DNA from 2 places in the Actinacidiphila sp. bgisy145 genome. Region 1 is predicted to be linked to the other one. Evidence: riboswitches for the same ligand, from Rfam matches in the RefSeq annotation. Region 1 holds a riboswitch; the other holds the start of a gene.
The links. Region 1 has a riboswitch for cobalamin ahead of AC3ERT_RS33500 (ABC transporter substrate-binding protein). Riboswitches for the same ligand answer to the same signal wherever they lie in the genome.
Positions count from the first base shown of each region.

Region 2: another riboswitch for cobalamin. It lies ahead of metE (5-methyltetrahydropteroyltriglutamate--homocysteine S-methyltransferase); the one in region 1 lies ahead of AC3ERT_RS33500 (ABC transporter substrate-binding protein).

Region 1 is NZ_JBYIRL010000056.1:34,668-43,523, reverse strand. It holds gene AC3ERT_RS33515 (sulfurtransferase) at 1-848, opposite strand, end outside; gene AC3ERT_RS33510 (LLM class flavin-dependent oxidoreductase) at 845-1,957, opposite strand; gene AC3ERT_RS33505 (TetR/AcrR family transcriptional regulator) at 2,013-2,741, shown strand; cobalamin riboswitch at 2,884-3,089, shown strand; gene AC3ERT_RS33500 (ABC transporter substrate-binding protein) at 3,109-4,182, shown strand; gene AC3ERT_RS33495 (FecCD family ABC transporter permease) at 4,179-5,285, shown strand; gene AC3ERT_RS33490 (ABC transporter ATP-binding protein) at 5,446-6,264, shown strand; gene AC3ERT_RS33485 ((2Fe-2S) ferredoxin domain-containing protein) at 6,261-7,007, shown strand; gene AC3ERT_RS33480 (chloride channel protein) at 7,214-8,856, shown strand, end outside.
Region 2 is NZ_JBYIRL010000015.1:147,881-156,736, forward strand. It holds gene AC3ERT_RS16165 (LLM class flavin-dependent oxidoreductase) at 1-390, shown strand, start outside; gene AC3ERT_RS16170 (LLM class flavin-dependent oxidoreductase) at 403-1,536, shown strand; gene AC3ERT_RS16175 (flavin reductase family protein) at 1,533-2,228, shown strand; gene AC3ERT_RS16180 (DUF1684 domain-containing protein) at 2,281-3,096, shown strand; gene cobF (precorrin-6A synthase (deacetylating)) at 3,491-4,282, shown strand; gene metE (5-methyltetrahydropteroyltriglutamate--homocysteine S-methyltransferase) at 4,341-6,659, opposite strand; cobalamin riboswitch at 6,835-7,053, opposite strand; gene AC3ERT_RS16195 (MFS transporter) at 7,149-8,642, opposite strand; gene AC3ERT_RS16200 (TetR family transcriptional regulator) at 8,808-8,856, shown strand, end outside.

The DNA.
Region 1 (8,856 bases):
CCGGCCAGTTCCACGGCGAGCAGGTTGTGGCAGGCGGTGACGCCCGAGCCGCAGTGGAACACCACCTCCTCGGCCGCGGTCAGGCCGAGTGCGGCGAACCGGGCGCGCAGTTCGGCGGGCGGGCGGAAGAGGCCGCCGGCGGTGAGGTTGTCCTGCCAGGGGGCGCTGAGCGCGCCGGGCAGGTGCCCGGTGCGGGTCTCCCCGGCGTGGGCGTCGGCGCCCGAGTAGCGGGCGGCGGCGCGGGAGTCCAGGAGCAGGGCGGTCGGCGTGCGGCCGGCCGCGGCCGCCTCGTCGGCGTCGCGCAGCAGGTGGGCCGGCCACGGCGTCACCTCGCGGGTCACCGGCGCCCGCGTCACCGGTCCGGTCTCCAGGGTGCCGTCCCACGCGGCCAGGCCGCCGTCGAGCAGGGCGGCCCGGCGGCCGGTGCGCCGCAGCAGCCACACCAGGCGCGCGGCGAACCCACCGCCCTGGTCGTCGTAGGCGACCACCACGCTGTCGTCGGCGATGCCGAGCCGGCCGAGCCGCGCGGCGAACTCCTCGGCCGCGGGCAGCGGGTGGCGGCCGCCGGCCGCGGTGCCGGGCGCGGCCAGGTCGGTGTCGACGTCCACCCATACGGCGCCGGGGAGGTGCCCGGCGAGGTAGGCGTCGCGGCCGGAGCGGCCGTCGAGGTACCAGCGGACGTCGGCGAGTACGAGGGCGCCGTCCGAGGCAGGGCCCGGGGTACCGTCCGAGGCGGTGTCCGGGGTGGCCGCCGTACGCTCCCGGACCCAGGCGGCCGGGACGACCGGCGGTATCTGCGGGGCGGTGCGCGCGGGTATGTGCGCGGGTATGCCGTCCGGGGTGCTCATACGGCGCCCCCGACCTGGGCCACCGACGCAGCCGGAGCGGCCGGGCGTGCGGCGACGGTGCCGCCGGTGGGGCGGTCCGCGCCGAGGCCCGCGACCTGCGGGACCACGTCGGAGGCCACCAGCTCCATGGCGCGGGCGACCTTGGCGTGCGGGATGCCGCCGATGTCGACGGACAGCAGGTGCAGGTCGTGGCCCCACAGGTCGTGGAGCCGGCCGAGCTTGTCGACCACCTCGGCGGGGCTGCCGCAGATCGCCGAGCCGGGGCCCACCAGGTCGTCGAAGTCGAAGGCGAGCGGTCGGGCGCCGACCGGCAGCTTCGCGCCGCGGAAGTAGTTGGCGTAGTACTCCCGCCACTGCTCGCGGGCCTGCGCGGTGGTGTCGGCGACGAAGACGTGGCTGGCGGCGCCGGTGCGCGCCTGCTCGGCCGGGCGGCCGGCCTTGGCCCACAGCTCGCGGTAGAGCGCGAACATCGGGGCGTGGGTCTGCGGCGGGCGGGCGGTGGTGCCGAAGACCATCGGCAGCCCGGTCTCGACCGCCAGGTGCACCGAGTCCGGCTTGGAGCCGCCGCTGACCCACACCGGCGGCCGCGCCTGGTGCAGCCGCGGCTGCACCCGCACCGCGTCCAGCGGCGGGCGGAAGGCGCCCTGCCAGGTCACCTCGGGCTCGTCCTCGGACCACAGGCGCAGCAGGAGTTCGAGGTTCTCCCGCTTGCGGTCGGCCTTGCTCTCCGGCGGCTGGGCGAAGACGCTGTAGGGGTCGGGGAAGAAGGACGCGCCCGCGATGAGCTGGAGCCGCCCGCCGGAGAGCTGGTCGAGCGTCGCGTAGTCCTCGGCGACCAGCACCGGGTCGCGGTTGGCGACCAGCGTGGTGCCGGTGGCCAGGGTGATGGTGGAGGTGCGGGCGGCTATCGCCGCGAGCACCACCGGGGGCGCCGATATGACGTCGCGCTCCCCGAAGTGGTGCTCCCCCACGGTGAACCAGGAGAAGCCGAGCCGCTCGGCGAGCACCGCGCTGCGGACCACCTCGTCGAGGCGCTCGGCCTGGGAGACGCGGTGCCCGGTGAAGGGGTCGCTGAGTAGGGTGCCGAAAGTGATGGTCCCGATATCCATGTGCACGGTCCTCTGGCGGGTTGACGGAAAGCCCTCAAAGTAAAGTACAACGTGCATGGTAAATTGGGCAACGGACGACGACCCGTATCGGAGGCTTCCCCTGAGTACCCCACCGACGGCCCCCGCCCGCAAGGCGGCACCGGAGCGCCCCGGCCCCGCCCGTACCGGCGGACGGGCCGGCAAGCGCGACGCCATCACCCAGGGCGCCCGGACCGTCTTCGGCCGCGAGGGCTACAGCCGCACCAGCATCGAGGCGATCGCCGCCGAGGCCGGCGTGTCCACGCGCACCATCTACAACCACTTCGAGGGCAAGGACCAGCTCTTCTCCGACGTGGTCCACGACAGCGCCGGGCAGGTCGCGGACGCGTTCGTCGCCACCGTCGAGAAGCAGGTGACCGGCACCGACCCGCGCGCCGACCTGCTCGCGCTCGGCCGCGCCTTCGTCGGCCAGCGCACCCAGTTCCCCGAGCACTTCGCGATGATCCGGCAGATCAAGGCCGAGGTGCAGCACTTCCCCGCCGCCGTGATCGACGCCTGGCAGCAGGCCGGGCCGCAGCGCGTCCAGCGGGAGGTCGCCCGGCGGCTGGAGCAGCTCGCCGGCGCCGGGCTGCTGCGCATCCCCGAACCCGCCCGCGCCACCGTGCACTTCATCGCCCTGGTGACCTCGGAGATCACCATCCGCCCGCACGGCAGCCCGCCGCTGGGCGCGGCCGAGATCCGCGACTGCGTCACCCGCGCCGTCGACGCCTTCCTGCACGGCTACGGCACCGACCGCCCGTCCTGACCCCCGCTCCGCACTCCCCTCGCGCGGCCCTTCCCGTCAACTCCGGGCGGGGCCGCGGCCGTTGGCACCGGGCCCTACCCCCGCGGCGGTGCGGGCCCTCCGCGCCCTGTGATCCGGCCGGCCGGGCGGGGCGGCGCGTTTGGTAGCGTGCGCGTGCCGTGGTGCACGGGAAACCGGTCGGAAGCCGGTGCGGCCCTCGCCACTGTAGTCGCGGAGTTCCGCGGCCCTGCGCCGACCGTCCCCACGACGGTCGGGGCCACTGGGCGGACCGGCAACGGACGCCTGGGAAGGCCGGCCGTGGAGCGTCGACGCGAAAGCCAGGAGACCGGCCACGGCGCGACATCTTCCACGAGGGTTTGGAGTACACGTGCCGAGCAGCGCCCTGCGCCCGTTCCGCCATATCAGCCGTCTCATACGCCCCGGCGCCCGGGCCCGCACCCGCCCGCTACGGCTGCCGGCCGCCGCCGCGGCCCTGCTGGCCACCGGGTGCCTGGCCGCCTGCACGGGGGCGCCCGCCGCGAGCGGCCCGACGTCCTCCGCCGCCGCGCGCAGCAGCACCGCCCCGGTCAGCGTGCGCAGTTGCGGCGTGGCCACCACCGTCGCCGCGCCCCCGAAGCGGCTGGTCACCCTCAACGAGGGCGCCACCGAGGTCGCCCTCGCGCTGGGCCTCCAGTCGCGGATGGCCGGCACCGCCTACCTCGACGACACGATCCCCGCGAAGTGGAAGGCCGCCTACGACTCCGTGCCGGTGCTCAGCAAGGAGTACCCGTCCAAGGAGAAGCTCCTCGCCGCGCGCCCCGACTTCCTCTACGCCTCCTACACCAGCGCCTTCACCGGCAAGGTCGCCGGCACCCGCGCCGAGCTGGCCGCCGAGCACATCGGCTCCTATCTGTCGCCCTTCGGCTGCGCGGACGCGAAGCAGGTGCCCGCCGCGTCGTTCGAGGCGGTGTGGGGCGAACTCGCCGACATCGCCGCGGTCTTCGGGGTGCCGCAGCGGGCGGCCGCGATCGAGCGGCAGCAGAAGACGGCGCTGGCCGCACTGGCCGCCCAGGGCGCGGGCAAGGGCCTGGACGTGCTCTGGTACGACTCCGGCACCAAGTCCCCCTACGTCGGGGCCGGCCACGGCGGACCGCAGACCGTCCTGGACGCCGTCGGCGCGCACAACGTGTTCGGCACCCTGAAAGGCGGCTGGCAGAACGTGAGCTGGGAGCAGGTGGCCGCCGCCGACCCGGACGCCATCGTGCTCGCGGACGCGAGCTGGGACAGCGCCGCGGCCAAGATCTCCTATCTGGAGCACGACCCCGTGCTGAGCCGGCTCACCGCGGTGCGCCGGCGCGCGTTCGTCGTCGTGCCGTTCTCGGAGTCGACGCCCGGCGTGCTCCTGGCGGACGGCGCGGCCCGGGTCGCGGCCGGTCTGGCCGCGCTGCCCGCCGCGTCGTGACGGCCGCGGACCGTACGCGTACGCGTACGCCCGACCGCGCCCGCGACCGTACAGCGGCCCGCTCGGCTGCGGTGCTGGCCGCGGCCGCGGTGGCGCTGCTGGCGGTGTGCCTGCTCGGCCTCGCGATCGGGTCGGTGCACGAGCCGCCGCGGGTGGTGGCCGACGTCCTGCTGCGGCGGCTGGGCCTGGGCGACCACCATGTGACGCTGCTGGACGACCAGATCGTCTGGCAGCTGCGGCTGCCGCGGGTGGTGGGTGCGGCGGCCACCGGCGCCGGGCTCGCGGTGTGCGGCGCGGTGCTCCAGACGCTCACCGGCAACGACCTCGCCGACCCCTACCTGCTGGGCATCTCCGACGGCGCCGCCGTCGGCGCGGTCACCGTACTGGTGCTCGGCGTCGGCGCGTCCGGCGCGGCGGCCGCCGGTGCGCTGCCGGTCGCCGCGTTCGCGGGGGCGCTGCTCGCGGCGGCGCTCGTCATGGCGCTGGCCGGTGCGGGGTCCTGGTCGCTTTCCGGGACCCGCACGGTCCTCGCCGGGGTCGCGGTGGGGCAGATGTGCGCGGCGTTCACCTCGTTCGTGGTGCTCGTCCTGGGCGACCGGGACGCCGCCCGCGGTGTCATGGAGTGGACGCTCGGCTCGGTGGCCGGGGTGCGGTGGCACACGGCGCTGTTCCTCGCGGCGGTCGCCGTCACCGGGACGGCGGTGGCGCTCGCCGCGGCCCGGGACCTGGACGCCTTCGCCTTCGGCGAGACCGCGGCACGCTCCTTCGGCGTTCCGGTGGAACGGCTGCGGTGGCTCCTGGTCGGCACCTGCGCCCTGGTGACGGCCTGCCTGGTGACCGAGACCGGCGTCATCGGCTTCGTCGGGCTCGTGGTCCCGCACGTCGTCCGCCTGCTGTGCGGCCCGGGGCACGCGGTCCTGCTGCCGGCCTCCGCGCTGCTCGGCGCGGCCCTCCTGGTCGGCAGCGACCTGCTCGCCCGGTCCGTCCTGCCCGACCAGGAGATCCCGGTCGGCGTGATCACCGCGGGGCTGGGCGCCCCCTTCTTCGCCGCCCTCCTCCGCCGCCGCACCCGCACCGCGGCCCCCGCGGGAGCCCGCCCATGACCGCGGCCCGGCGCCCCCTCCCCCACCCGAACCACCACGCGAGCCCGCACATGACCGCCAGGCAACAGCCCCACCCCGGGCAGGTATCCGCCACGGGCGGAGGGCGGCCGCCGTTCGCCCCGCGCCACCACCTCGCCGGACCCGCCGTGCGGGGCCGGGCGTGAGCGCCCGGGAGCCGGTGGTGCTGGGGTGCGCCGGGGTCGGGGTGCGGGTCGGGGACGCCGTGCTGCTGGAGGACGTCGCGCTCGACTTCGCCCCCGGCCGGCTGACCGGCCTGCTCGGGCCGAACGGCGCCGGGAAGACCACGCTGCTGCGGGTCCTGGCCGGGCTGGGGCGGCCCGGCCGGGGGCGGGTCGAGCTGGACGGGCAGGACCTGTACGCGCTGCCGGCCCGGCGCAGGGCGCGGCGGGTGGCGTTCATGGAGCAGCAGGCGGACACCGGCCTGCCCCTGACGTCCCGTCAAGTGATCGAGCTGGGCCGGACCCCGCACCGCGGCCGGTGGCCGGTGCCGCCGGGCTCGGCCGCGGCGGCGCGGGAGCAGGCCGTACTGGCCGGGGCAGTGGCCGCCGCCGATGTCGGCGCCCTGCTCGACCGGAGCTGGTCGTCGCTGTCCGGGGGCGAGCGCCAGCGGGTCCAGCTCGCCCGGGCGCTGGCGCAGGAGCCCGGTGTGCTCCTGCTGGACGAGCCGGCCAACCACCTGGACCTGCGGCACCAGTTGGCGTTCATGGAGACGGTCCGCGCTCTGGGCGTCACCGCGGTGGCCGCGCTGCACGACCTCGAACTCGCGGCCGCCTACTGCGCGGACATCGCCGTCCTGCACGGCGGCCGGCTGGTCGCGCACGGCCCGGTGGAGCAGGTGCTCACCGCGGAACTGGTCGGGCGCGTGTACGGGGTGGACGTGACCGTGGCGCGCCATCCGGTGCACGACCGCCCGCATGTGCGGTGGAACGGCGTACTGCGCGGGGCGGACGCGTCATGAGCCTGGTGCTGGTCGGCATGTCGGCGGTGGAGGCGGGCCGCCGGGCCGAACTGCTGGCCCTGGCCCGGCGCTCCGGCGCCACGATCGCCTTCCTCCAGCAGGGCGAGCCGTCGCTCACGGCCGAGTTGGCCCGGCTGGCGGACGCGCGGACCACGGAAGAGGGCACCGGCACCGGCGGCGCCCCCGTCGTCCTCGTCGGGGTCCGGCTGGGCGGCGGCGGGCCGGGGCCGTCCTGGCTGCGCCGGGTCGCCGCGTACTGGTGGCGGGAGCACGGCGGCCCGCGCCCGGAGGTGCGGGTGGGCGCGAAGCTCGCCGGGGACCTGGCGGAGGTCGCCGCGGCCGCGGCCACCGCGCGGCCGGTCACCGGCGAGGAGCCCGGCCTGACCTCGGCCGCCTGGGCGGAGGTGCCCGGACACCGCCACCAGGTCCTGGTGTGCCGCGGCCCGCGCTGCACCGCGAAGGGCGCGGACGCGACCCTGCGCGCCCTGGTCGGGGGGCTCGGCGCGCACGGGCTCGGCGACGACGACGTGCTGGTGACGCAGACCGGCTGCCAGTTCCCCTGCAACCAGGCACCGGTGGTCAGCGTGCAGCCCGACGACGTCTGGTACGGCCGGGTGGACCCGGCGGCGGCCGCGGCGATCGTGGCCGCCCACCTCGCCGGCGGCCGCCCCGAGGCGGAGCACCGCCTGCCCCGGCACCGCGCCGGCCCGCCGTCCCACCCACCGGACTTTGCCGGGTGCTAAGTTTGCACAGCGCAAGGTTTTTGTTGCATCATGCAAACGTGCTGACGCCTGCCGACTTCCCGCCCGAGCGCCCCGCCTCCCCCGCCACCCCCGCCACCGCGGACGCCGCTCTGGACGCCGCTCTGGCCGCCACCGCGGGCGCTGTCCGCGTCGGCCGCGGTCCGGCCGCCCTGCTGACGGCGCTGCGGGAGGCGAAGGGCGGGCTGCTGGTGCTGGCCCTGGCGGTCGGGTGCGGGGCGGGCGCGGGCGCGATCGCGTTCCGCTGGCTGATCGGGACCTTCACCCGCGCGCTGTCCGGCCACACGGACTACTCCGCCGCCGGCCGCGCCGCCAATCCGCACGTGCCCTGGCTCGGGCACTGGTTCGTGCTGCTCGCCCCGGTGCTGGCCGGCCTGGTCTACGGCCCGCTGGTGCAGCGCTTCGCCCGCGAGGCCCGCGGCCACGGCGTCCCCGAGGTGATGTACGCCGTCGCGCGCCGCGGCGGGCGGATCGCGCCGCAGGTCGCCGTGGTGAAGTCGCTGGCGTCCGCGCTGTGCATGGGCGGCGGCGGCTCGGTCGGCCGCGAGGGCCCGATCGTGCAGATCGGCTCCGCGCTGGGCTCCACGCTCGGCCGCGCGGTGCGGGTCGCCGAGGACCGGATGCGGGTGCTGGTCGCCTGCGGCGCGGCCGGCGGCATCGCGGCCACCTTCAACGCACCGCTGGCCGGGGTGTTCTTCGCGATGGAGCTGATCCTGCGGGACTTCACCGCCGAGTCGTTCGGCATGGTCGTCCTGGCCTCGGTCACCGCGAGCGTCATCGGCCGCGCCGCGTTCGGCGACGAGCCGTTCCTGCACCTGCCCGCCTTCACCGTGACCCACCTCTCGCAGTACCTGCTCTTCGCCCTGCTCGGCGTACTGGCCGGCGCCGTCGGCGTCGCCTTCACCCGGGTCCTGTACCGGGTGGAGGACGCCTGCGACTGGGCCTGGCGCGGCCCGGAGTGGGCCCGCCCCGCGGTCGGCGGCCTCCTGCTCGGCGGCCTCCTGCTGCTCCTGCCCGAGATGTACGGCGTCGGTTACCCCGTCCTGGAGCGGGCCGTCGGCGGGAAGTACGCGATCGGGTTCCTGGTCGTCCTGCTGCTGGGCAAGATGCTCGCCACCAGCCTGACCATCGGCATCGGCGGCAGCGGCGGGGTCTTCGCGCCCTCGCTGTTCATGGGCGCCATGCTCGGCGCCGCCTACGGTGCCGCCGCCCACCACCTGCTGCCCGGCGGCGCCGGACCGGTCGGCGCCTACGGCCTGATCGGCATGGGCGCCGCCTTCGCCGGCGCGGCCCGCGCCCCGATCACCGCGGTGGTCATCATGTTCGAACTCACCGGCGAGTACACGATCATCCTGCCGCTCATGACCGCGATCGTGCTCGCCACCCTGACCAGCCGCGCCCTGTCCGCCGACACCATCTACACCCTCAAGCTGCGCCGCCGCGGCATCGACCTCGACCAGGCCCCGGGCGGCACCGTGCTGGCCGGGATCACCGTGGGCGCCGTGATGGAAGCGGTCCCCCCGCCCCTGGACGGCGCCACCCCGCTCGCCGGCGCCGCCGAGGCGCTGGCCCGCTCCCCGCACGGTGTCCTGCCGGTGACCGCCGACGGCGCCTACCTCGGCACCGCCACCGCCCGTACCGCCGCCGAGACCCTTGCCGACGGCGCCCACGCGGACGCGACCGTGCGGTCCATCACCCACCTGCCGGCGCCCGTCACCGCCGCCACCGACCTGTCCACCGCCCTGGACGCCCTGGTCAGCTCCGAAGGCGCCGGGCTGCCGGTGCTCGACGACGACCGGGCGCACCTGACCGGCTGGATCACCCACCAGGC
Region 2 (8,856 bases), on a different contig from region 1:
CAGGAGGCCCTGGCCGCCTACCGCCCCGTCTTCGAGGGCCGGCTCGCGTTCTCCAAGCGGCTCGGCCTGGAACCGGTCTTCCCGACCCTGGAGGACTTCGTCGCGCGCAGCTCGGCACTGATCGGCAGCCCGCAGCAGATCATCGACAAGGTCCACCGCTACCACGAGCAGTTCGGCCACAGCGTGCTCCACCTGCACGCCGACGCGGACGGCCTCACCGACACCCAGCACCGCGACGCGCTCGCGCTGTTCCAGTCGGACATCGCGCCGACCCTGCGCCGGGACATCCCCGACCCGCCGTGGCCCTGGGGCCCGGTCGGCGCCCCGGCCGCGCCCGACCCCTCCGCGCCGACGTCCGACCCCGCCGCGGCCCCGTCCGCGGCCGCCTGACAAGGAGCATCCGTGGCCCCCACCCCGCTCGCCGTCCTGGACCTGGTGCCGATCTCCACCGGCTCCAGCGCCGGCCAGGCCCTGCGCAACAGCATCGACCTCGCCCGGCAGGCCGAACAACTCGGCTACACCCGCCACTGGTTCGCCGAGCACCACCTCAACCCCGGGGTCGCCGGCACCTCCCCGGCGGTGGTGCTCGCCCTGACCGCGGCCGCCACCTCCACCATCCGGCTCGGGTCGGGCGCGGTGCAGCTCGGACACCGCACCGCGCTGTCCACCGTCGAGGAGTTCGGGCTGCTCGACGCGCTGCACCCCGGCCGCTTCGACCTGGGCCTGGGCCGCTCCGGCGGGCCGGTCCCGCCCGCGGCCGGCCGGCAGCCCGCGCTCACCGCCACCACGCCCGTCGTCGACGGCCGCACCCCGAACGGCCTGCGCATCCCCGCCCGGTTCGCCCCCGAGAAGCTGCTCACCTCGCCCCGCTTCGCCCTGCACCAGCGCCTGATGACCCTGCCCGGAGCCCAGCCGCAGCCCTACGACGAGCAGATCGCGGACATCCTCGCGCTGCTCGGCGGCGACTACGCCACCGAGGACGGCACTGCCGCCCACGTCGTCCCTGGCGAGGGCGCCGACCTCCAGGTGTGGATACTCGGCAGCAGCGCCGGGATCAGCGCCCAGACCGCCGGCGCCCACGGGCTGCGGTTCGCGGCGAACTACCACGTCAGCCCGGCCACCGTACTGGAGGCCGCCGAGGGCTACCGGGCGGCGTTCGTGCCGTCGGCGGAGCTGGACCGGCCGTATGTGAGCGTGTCCGCCGACGTCGTGGTGGCCGCGGACGAGGGCACCGCGCGGGAGCTGGCCACCGGCTACGGCCCGTGGGTGCGCAGCATCCGCACCGGCGCGGGCGCCATCCGCTTCCCCACCCCCGAGCAGGCCCGCGCCCTCGCCTGGAGCGACGAGGACCGGGACCTGGTCGCCGACCGGGTCGAGACGCAGTTCGTCGGGACGGCGCGGCAGGTCGCCGACCAGCTGGAGACGCTGCGCGACGCCACCGGCGCCGACGAACTGCTGATCACCACCATCACCCACGATCACGCGGACCGGGTCCGCTCGTACCAGCTGCTGGCCGAGGAGTGGACGCGACGATGACGACGACCAGGGCGCAGCGCAGGGACGAGCGGCACGACGGGCGCGGCGCCCGCCAGCCGGCGCGCCCGCCCGCCGCCGTCCACCGCGACGACCCCGTCCACCTCGACGACCCCGCGCACCGCGACGACCCCGCCGCCCGGCCGCCGCACCCCGACCGGCCGCAGCGCCGGCTGCCCACCGGGGAGGAGGCGCTCTCCGCCACCGAACTGCGCCGGGTGTTCGGCGCGTTCCCCACCGGCGTGACCGCGATAGCCGCGCTGGTCGACGGGGTGCCCACCGGCATGGCGGCCAACTCCTTCACCTCCGTCTCCCTCGACCCGCCGCTGCTGTCGGTGTGCGTGGCGCACACCTCCACCACGTGGCCGGCGCTGGCCGGCCGCGCCCGGCTCGGCGTCACCGTGCTCGGCGCCGACCAGGAACGCGACTGCGCGCAGCTCGCCGCCCGCGGCGCCGACCGGTTCGCCGGGCTGGACTGGCATGCCACCGCCGACGGCGCGGTGCTGCTGGACCGCGGCAGCGCCTGGTTCGACTGCTCCGTCGAGCAGCTGGTCCGGGCCGGCGACCACGACATCGTGCTGCTGCGGGTGCACGCGCTGGACGCCGACCACGCGGTCACGCCGCTCGTCTTCCACGCCAGCCGGTTCCGCCGCCTCGAACAGGCCGCCGACCGCGAGAACACCGACCACCGCTGAACCGACCCCGGCCCGGCCCGCCCGGGCCCGTCCGACCCCCGAACGGAGCGCCATGACCGTACAAGCCGAAGCGACCGCGCAGGAGACCTTCACCCGCCAGTGGGAGGAGTGGCACACCGCGCACGAACGGGTCCTCGCCGACCCGCACGGCTTCCTCGCCGTCACCAGCCTGCGCTGGCTCGACGCCACGCCCACCCGCTTCCCCGACGCGCCCGGCGCCTGGTCGGCCACCGAGGACGGCGTGGTGGTCGACCTCGCCGACGGCGAGGAGCTGACCCTCGACGGCCAGGTCCTGCGCGGCCGCCACGCGTTCGGCGTGATCGCCGAACGCGACGGGCTCTTCCCCACCGCCGGGGACGCCGTCATCGAGATCGCCAAGCGCGGCGGCCACGACATCCTCCGCCCCCGCCACCCCGACAACGCCCTGCTGCGCGACTTCACCGGCACCCCCGCCTACGCCCCCGACCCGCGCTGGGCCCGCACCGGCCGCTACCTGCCGTTCGACGCCCCGCGCCCGACGACCGTCGGCGCCGCCGTCGAGGGCCTCCAGCACGTCTACGACGCCCCCGGCGAGGTCGAGTTCGAGCTCGACGGCACCACCCACCGGCTCACCGCGTTCAACGGCCGCACCCCCGGCAGCCTGCTGGTGCTGTTCACCGACGCCACCTCCGGGGTCACCACCTACGCCGCCAACCGCTCCCTGTCGCTGGCCGCGCCTGACGCCGACGGCACCGTCCTGATCGACTTCAACCGGGCCGCCAACCTCCCCTGCGCCTACACCGACCTGGCCACCTGCCCGCTGCCGCCGGCCGAGAACCACCTGCCGGTGCCGATCGAGGCCGGCGAGAAGATCCCGGCCGGGCGGTGACGGGCGGCCGGACCGTGCCTGACCCGTAGCGTCGTCCCGCCCAAAGGTCGGGGGCCGACGGGGTCTGGTGCTCCCCCGTGGCCTACGGCATGGGCGGTGCCCCCCGATCGCACGGCGGAGGATGGGGGTAGCCCAGGCGAAGCGCTGGGGAACAGAGCGCGGCGGGCCGCGCCGACGACCGGCAACGCTGGGGGCGCCTCCCGCCGGAGGCAGGGGGGAGCGTGCGTGCCGGGCCCCGCCGGGCAGGCGCGATGTGTCCGGCACGGCCTGGGACGCCACGGCCCGCTGACGGGCGTGGCGCGGCGCAGCGTACGCTTCGTGCAGCGCGCCCCCGGCGGGCGCGCGGTTGCCGCGGACCAGCGGTTTCTCCACCGACCACCTGGAAAGCCCGCAGATGAGCACGGAGCAGCGCCACCTCCTCGTCATCGGCATCGGAGCCGGCGACCCCGACCACCTGACGCTCGGCGCGGTGCGCGCCATCCGCCGCGCCGACGTCTTCTTCCTGATCGGGAAGGGGCCGGTCAAGGCGTCCCTGACGGACTTCCGGCGGGCCGTGATCGAGGAGCACTCCGACCGGCCGCACCGGATCGTGGAGACGGAAGACCCGCCGCGCGACCGGGCGGCCGCCGGGCGCGGCGCGTACACCGCCGCCGTGCACGACTGGCGGAGCAAGCGCGCGGACGCCTGCGAGCAGCTGATCCGCGACGAGTTGGCGCCCGGCCAGGCGGGCGCCTTCCTCGTCTGGGGCGACCCGGCGCTCTACGACGGCACGCTCGGCATGCTCGACGAGATCGCCGCCCGCGGCACCGTCGCCTTCGACGTCGAGGTGGTGCCCGGCATCAGCAGCGTCTCCGCGCTGGCCGCCCGGCACCGGATCGGCCTGAACCAGGTCGGCCGGCCCGTCCACATCACCCCCGCGCGCCGCCTCCCGGAGATCTTCCCCGGACAGGAGGGCGGCGTGGACAGCGACGTGGTCGTGATGCTCGACGCCCACGAGTCCTTCACCCAGGTCGAGGGCGACGGCGTCTGGATCTACTGGGGCGCCTACCTCGGCACCCCGGACGAGATCCTGGTCGCCGGCCCGCTCGCCGACGTCGCCGACCGCATCCGGGAGGTCCGGGCGCAGGCCCGCGCCCGGCACGGCTGGATCATGGACACCTACCTGCTGCGCCGCACCCGGCCGTGACCCGGCGCCCGGCCGCGGACCGGCGGGCCCTCGCCCCCCGACCCGCGGCCGGGCCGGGTCAGTTCGCGGCCAGCTCCGCCCGGACCGTGCGGGCGGCTGCCACCAGGTGGGCCAGGGACGCCCGGGTCTCGGGCCAGCCGCGGGTCTTCAGGCCGCAGTCCGGGTTGACCCACAGCCGCTCGGCCGGGATGGCCTCAAGTCCCTTGCGCAGCAGGGCCGCCGCCTCCTGCGCGTCCGGTACGCGCGGCGAGTGGATGTCGTAGACGCCCGGACCGGCCTCCCGCGGGTAGCCGCGGCCGGCGAGTTCGGTGGCGACCTGCATGTGGGAGCGGGCGGCCTCCAGGCTGATGACGTCGGCGTCGAGGTCCTCGATGGCCTGCACGATGTCCCCGAACTCGGCGTAGCACATGTGGGTGTGGATCTGGGTGGCCGGACCGGCCGCCGCGGTGGTGAGCCGGAAGGCCGTGGTCGCCCAGGCCAGGTAGGCGGGGCGGTCGGCCGCGCGCAGCGGCAGCGTCTCGCGCAGCGCCGGCTCGTCGACCTGGATCACCGCCGTCCCGGCCGCCTCCAGGTCGGCCACCTCGTCGCGCAGTGCGAGGGCGACCTGCCGGGCGGTGTCGCCGGGCGGCTGGTCGTCGCGGACGAAGGACCAGGCGAGCATGGTGACCGGGCCGGTGAGCATGCCCTTGACCGGGCGTGAGGTCAGCGACTGCGCGTAGGAGGTCCAGCGCACGGTCATCGGCCCGGGCCGGGAGATGTCCCCGGCCAGGATCGGCGGGCGCACGTACCGGGTGCCGTAGGACTGGACCCAGCCGTGCCGCGTGGCGAGGTAGCCGGTGAGCTGCTCGGCGAAGTACTGGACCATGTCGTTGCGCTCGGGCTCGCCGTGCACCAGCACGTCCAGGCCCGTCCGCTCCTGGAAGGAGATCACCTCGCCGATCTCGGCCCTGATCCGCTCCTCGTAGCCGGCCGGGTCGATCCGCCCGGCGCGCAGGTCGGCGCGGGCGGTGCGCAGCTCGGCGGTCTGCGGGAAGGAGCCGATGGTGGTGGTGGGCAGCAGCGGCAGCCCGAGGCGGGCCCGCTGGGCGGCGGCCCGCTCCGGGTACGGCTGGGCGCGGTGGGCGTCGGCGTCGGTGACCGCCGCGACCCGGGCGCGTACGGCGGGGTCGCGGGTGATCGGGGAGGCCGCGCGGGAGGCGAGGGCGGCGCGGCAGGCGGCGAGTTCGCCCGCGATGCTGCCGGTGCCCTCGGCCAGGCCCCTGGCGAGCGTGGCGACCTCGGCGGCCTTCTGCCGCGCGAAGGCCAGCCAGCGCCGCACCTGCGGGTCGATGTCCCGTTCGGGCGCGGTGTCCAGCGGCACGTGCAGCAGCGAGCAGGAGGCGGCGACGTCGACGCGGTCGGCGAGGCCGAGGAGGGTGCCGAGCGTGGACAGCGACCGTTGGAGGTCGTTGATCCAGATGTTGCGGCCGTCGACGACACCGGCGACCAGGCGCTTGCCGGGCAGCCCGCCGACGGCGGCGAGGTGGTCGAGGTTGGCGGCGGCCGGGCCGGTGAAGTCCAGTGCCAGGCCCTCGACGGGGGCCGCGGCCAGCACCGGCAGTGCCTCGCCGAGCCGGTCGAAGTAGGACGCGACGAGCAGCTTCGGCCGGTCGGCGGCGCCGCCCAGCGCGCGGTAGGCGCGGTCGGCCGCGGCCAGTTCGGCCGGCGTGCGGTCCTGTACGAGGGCGGGCTCGTCGAGCTGCGCCCACGCCGCGCCGGCGGCCCGCAGGTCGGCGAGCACCTCCGCGTACACCGGCAGCAGCCGGTCCAGCAGGGACAGCGGCTCGAACCCGGCCGGCGCGCCGGGCGCGGCCTTGGCGAGCAGCAGGTAGGTCACGGGGCCGACGAGCACCGGCCGCGCGTCGTACCCGAGCGCGAGGGCCTCGCGCAGCTCGCCGACCTGCTGGGAGGAGTCCGCGCGGAAGACGGTGTCCGGACCCAACTCGGGCACCAGGTAGTGGTAGTTGGTGTCGAACCACTTCGTCATCTCCAGCGGCGCCGTGTCCTGGGTGCCGCGGGCCATCGCGAAGTAGCCGTCGAGCCGGTCGGCGGCGACGGCCGCGCGGTGCCGCTCGGGCACGGCGCCGACCATGACGCTGGTGTCGAGCACGTGGTCGTAGTACGAGAAGTCGCCGGTGGGCAGTTCGTGGAGGCCGGCCCCGGCGAGCTGCCGCCAGTTGGCGCGGCGCAGGCCGGCGGCGGTCTGCCGGAGGGCGTCGGCGCCGACTTGGCCCTTCCAGTAGCCCTCGACGGCCTTCTTCAGTTCCCGGTGCTGTCCCTGGCGGGGGTAGCCGTACACGGTGGCCCGTGCTGCCGCGGCTGCGGACTTCGCTGACACGGAACTCTCCTTCGCGAGATGTCTCCCTGGCATCCCGGCGACGGGACGAGGGTGCGAAGGCGGCACACCGGACCGGTACGGACCCGGCGCACCGACGACGGCGCGCGCTCGTCCACCTGCCTGCCCATGTACGCCGACCCGCCCACGAGGTCACCGGGACTTCCGCACGCGAGTGGTCGCGTACGGGCAACGGGCAGGTCTTCGGACTCGCGGGCACGCCTGCCGGGGGCAGACACCTACTGGCCGTCGCTTCCCAGGTCCGAGGCGGACCCAGTGCGTCTGACGGCGGTCGTTCCCACTCACCGCTGCGGGGCAGTCCCGGATTCCCACCGGGTTCCCTCTTGCGACGCGCCTGCCTGGCGGGCAGGGGCGAACCAGCTGCACCCGCCAGCATAGATCGCGCGGGCGCCGCCGGGCCGCCCCTTTTCCCGTCCCGGCGGCCCCGGCCGGGGTGTTCCACCCGGCCGGGGGAGCATCAGGCGGGGAGCGTCAGGCCGGTACCGGTTCCGCCTGCGCGGCTTCCTCCTCCTGCGGCGAGGTGGGCACCGTCAGCGCGATCAGGGCGCCGAGCAGGGCCGCGCCCGCGCAGATCCCGAAGAGCAGCCGGTAGGCGTGCAGGGAGGGTATGGCCTGGCCGCCCAGCACGATCACCTGCGAGGCGAACAGGGTGCCGCCGACCGCGCTGGCCAGCGAGCTGCCGACGGAGCGGAAGAGCGAGTTGAGGCCGTTGGCGGCCGCGAGGGCCGAGCGCGGCGCGGCGAGGTTGATCAGCGCGGGCATGGCCGCGTACGCGATGCCGGTGCCGGCCCCGGCGATGCTGGTGCCGAGGATGATCTCCCACAGGTGGCCGGTGAGCGCGATCCGCACCACGAAGCCGGCCGCCACGATGGTCGCGCCGATGGCCAGGGTGATCTTCGGCCCGACCGCGTTGGTGATCGCCGCCGAGGCCGGCGACAGGATGAGCATCGCCACGCCGCTGGGCAGCAGGCACAGGCCGCCCACCACCACGGACGAGCCGAAGCCGTAGCCGGTCACGCGCGGCGCCTCCACGTAGGAGGCGGTGCCGATGAGCGTGGCGAACAGCGCGAAGCCGACGCAGACGGACGCGACGTTCGTCAGCAGCAGCGCGGGCGCGGCGTTGACCCGGACGTCGACCAGCGGCGAGGCCGCGCGGCGCTCCCAGACCACGAACCCGGCCAGCAGCACCGCCGCGGCGACCAGCAGGCCGATCGTGGTCGGCGACGACCAGCCCCAACTGGACGCCTGGCTCAGCGGCAGCAGCAGGCAGACCAGGCCGCCGGCGAGCACCACGGTGCCCGGCAGGTCGAGCCGGCCGGTGGAGCGCCCGGGCGGCTCGCTGAGCAGCAGCCAGGTGCCGAGCACCGACAGCGCGCCGCCGGCCGCGCAGATCCAGAAGAGCAGGTGGTAGTCGGCGTGCTCGCCGATCCACGCGGCCATCGGCACCCCGAGCGCGCCGCCGATCCCGAGCATCGCGCTGACCAGGGCGATCCCCGCCGATGCCCGCTCGCGCGGCAGGATCGAGCTCAACAGGCTGATGCCCAGCGGGATCACGGCCATCGAGACGCCGACGATCGCGCGGCCGACGATCATCGGCACCAGGCCGTCGCTCAGCGCGGAGACCAGCGAGCCGACGCAGAGCGCGGCCGCCGCCGCGATCAGCGTGACCTTCTTGCCGTACAGGTCGCCGAGCCGGCCGGCCACCGGCACCGCGACGGACGCGACCAGCAGCGTGGACGTCAGCAGCCACTGCACGTCGCCGGTGGAGCTGTGCAGGTCGGTGGTGATCTTCGGCAGCACCGGGATCAGCAGCGACTGGGTGAGCGAGGCGAGCAGCCCGGCGAGCGAGACCACCGCGAGCGCGGCGATCTCGGCCGGTTGCCAGCCGGGCCCCGAGCCGGCCCGGCCGTCGCCGTCGGCGGCCGCCTCCGACGCCTCGGGGGCGTGCTCCGAGTTCTTCACCACGGTTGCTCCTCGCTCTGGACATGCCCTGGCCTGCGCGGCCGTCCGGCGGCCCGCGCGGATTTCGTGGCACACGGTGCCATGTGGCATACGGTGCCACGAACGTGCATAGGATTCAATCGGATCGTTGACGTACGGCCGTACACCGAGGAGGCGCACATCGACGGGATGCGCGAACGCAAGCGCGCGGACAACCGCGCGGCGACGATCGAGGTCG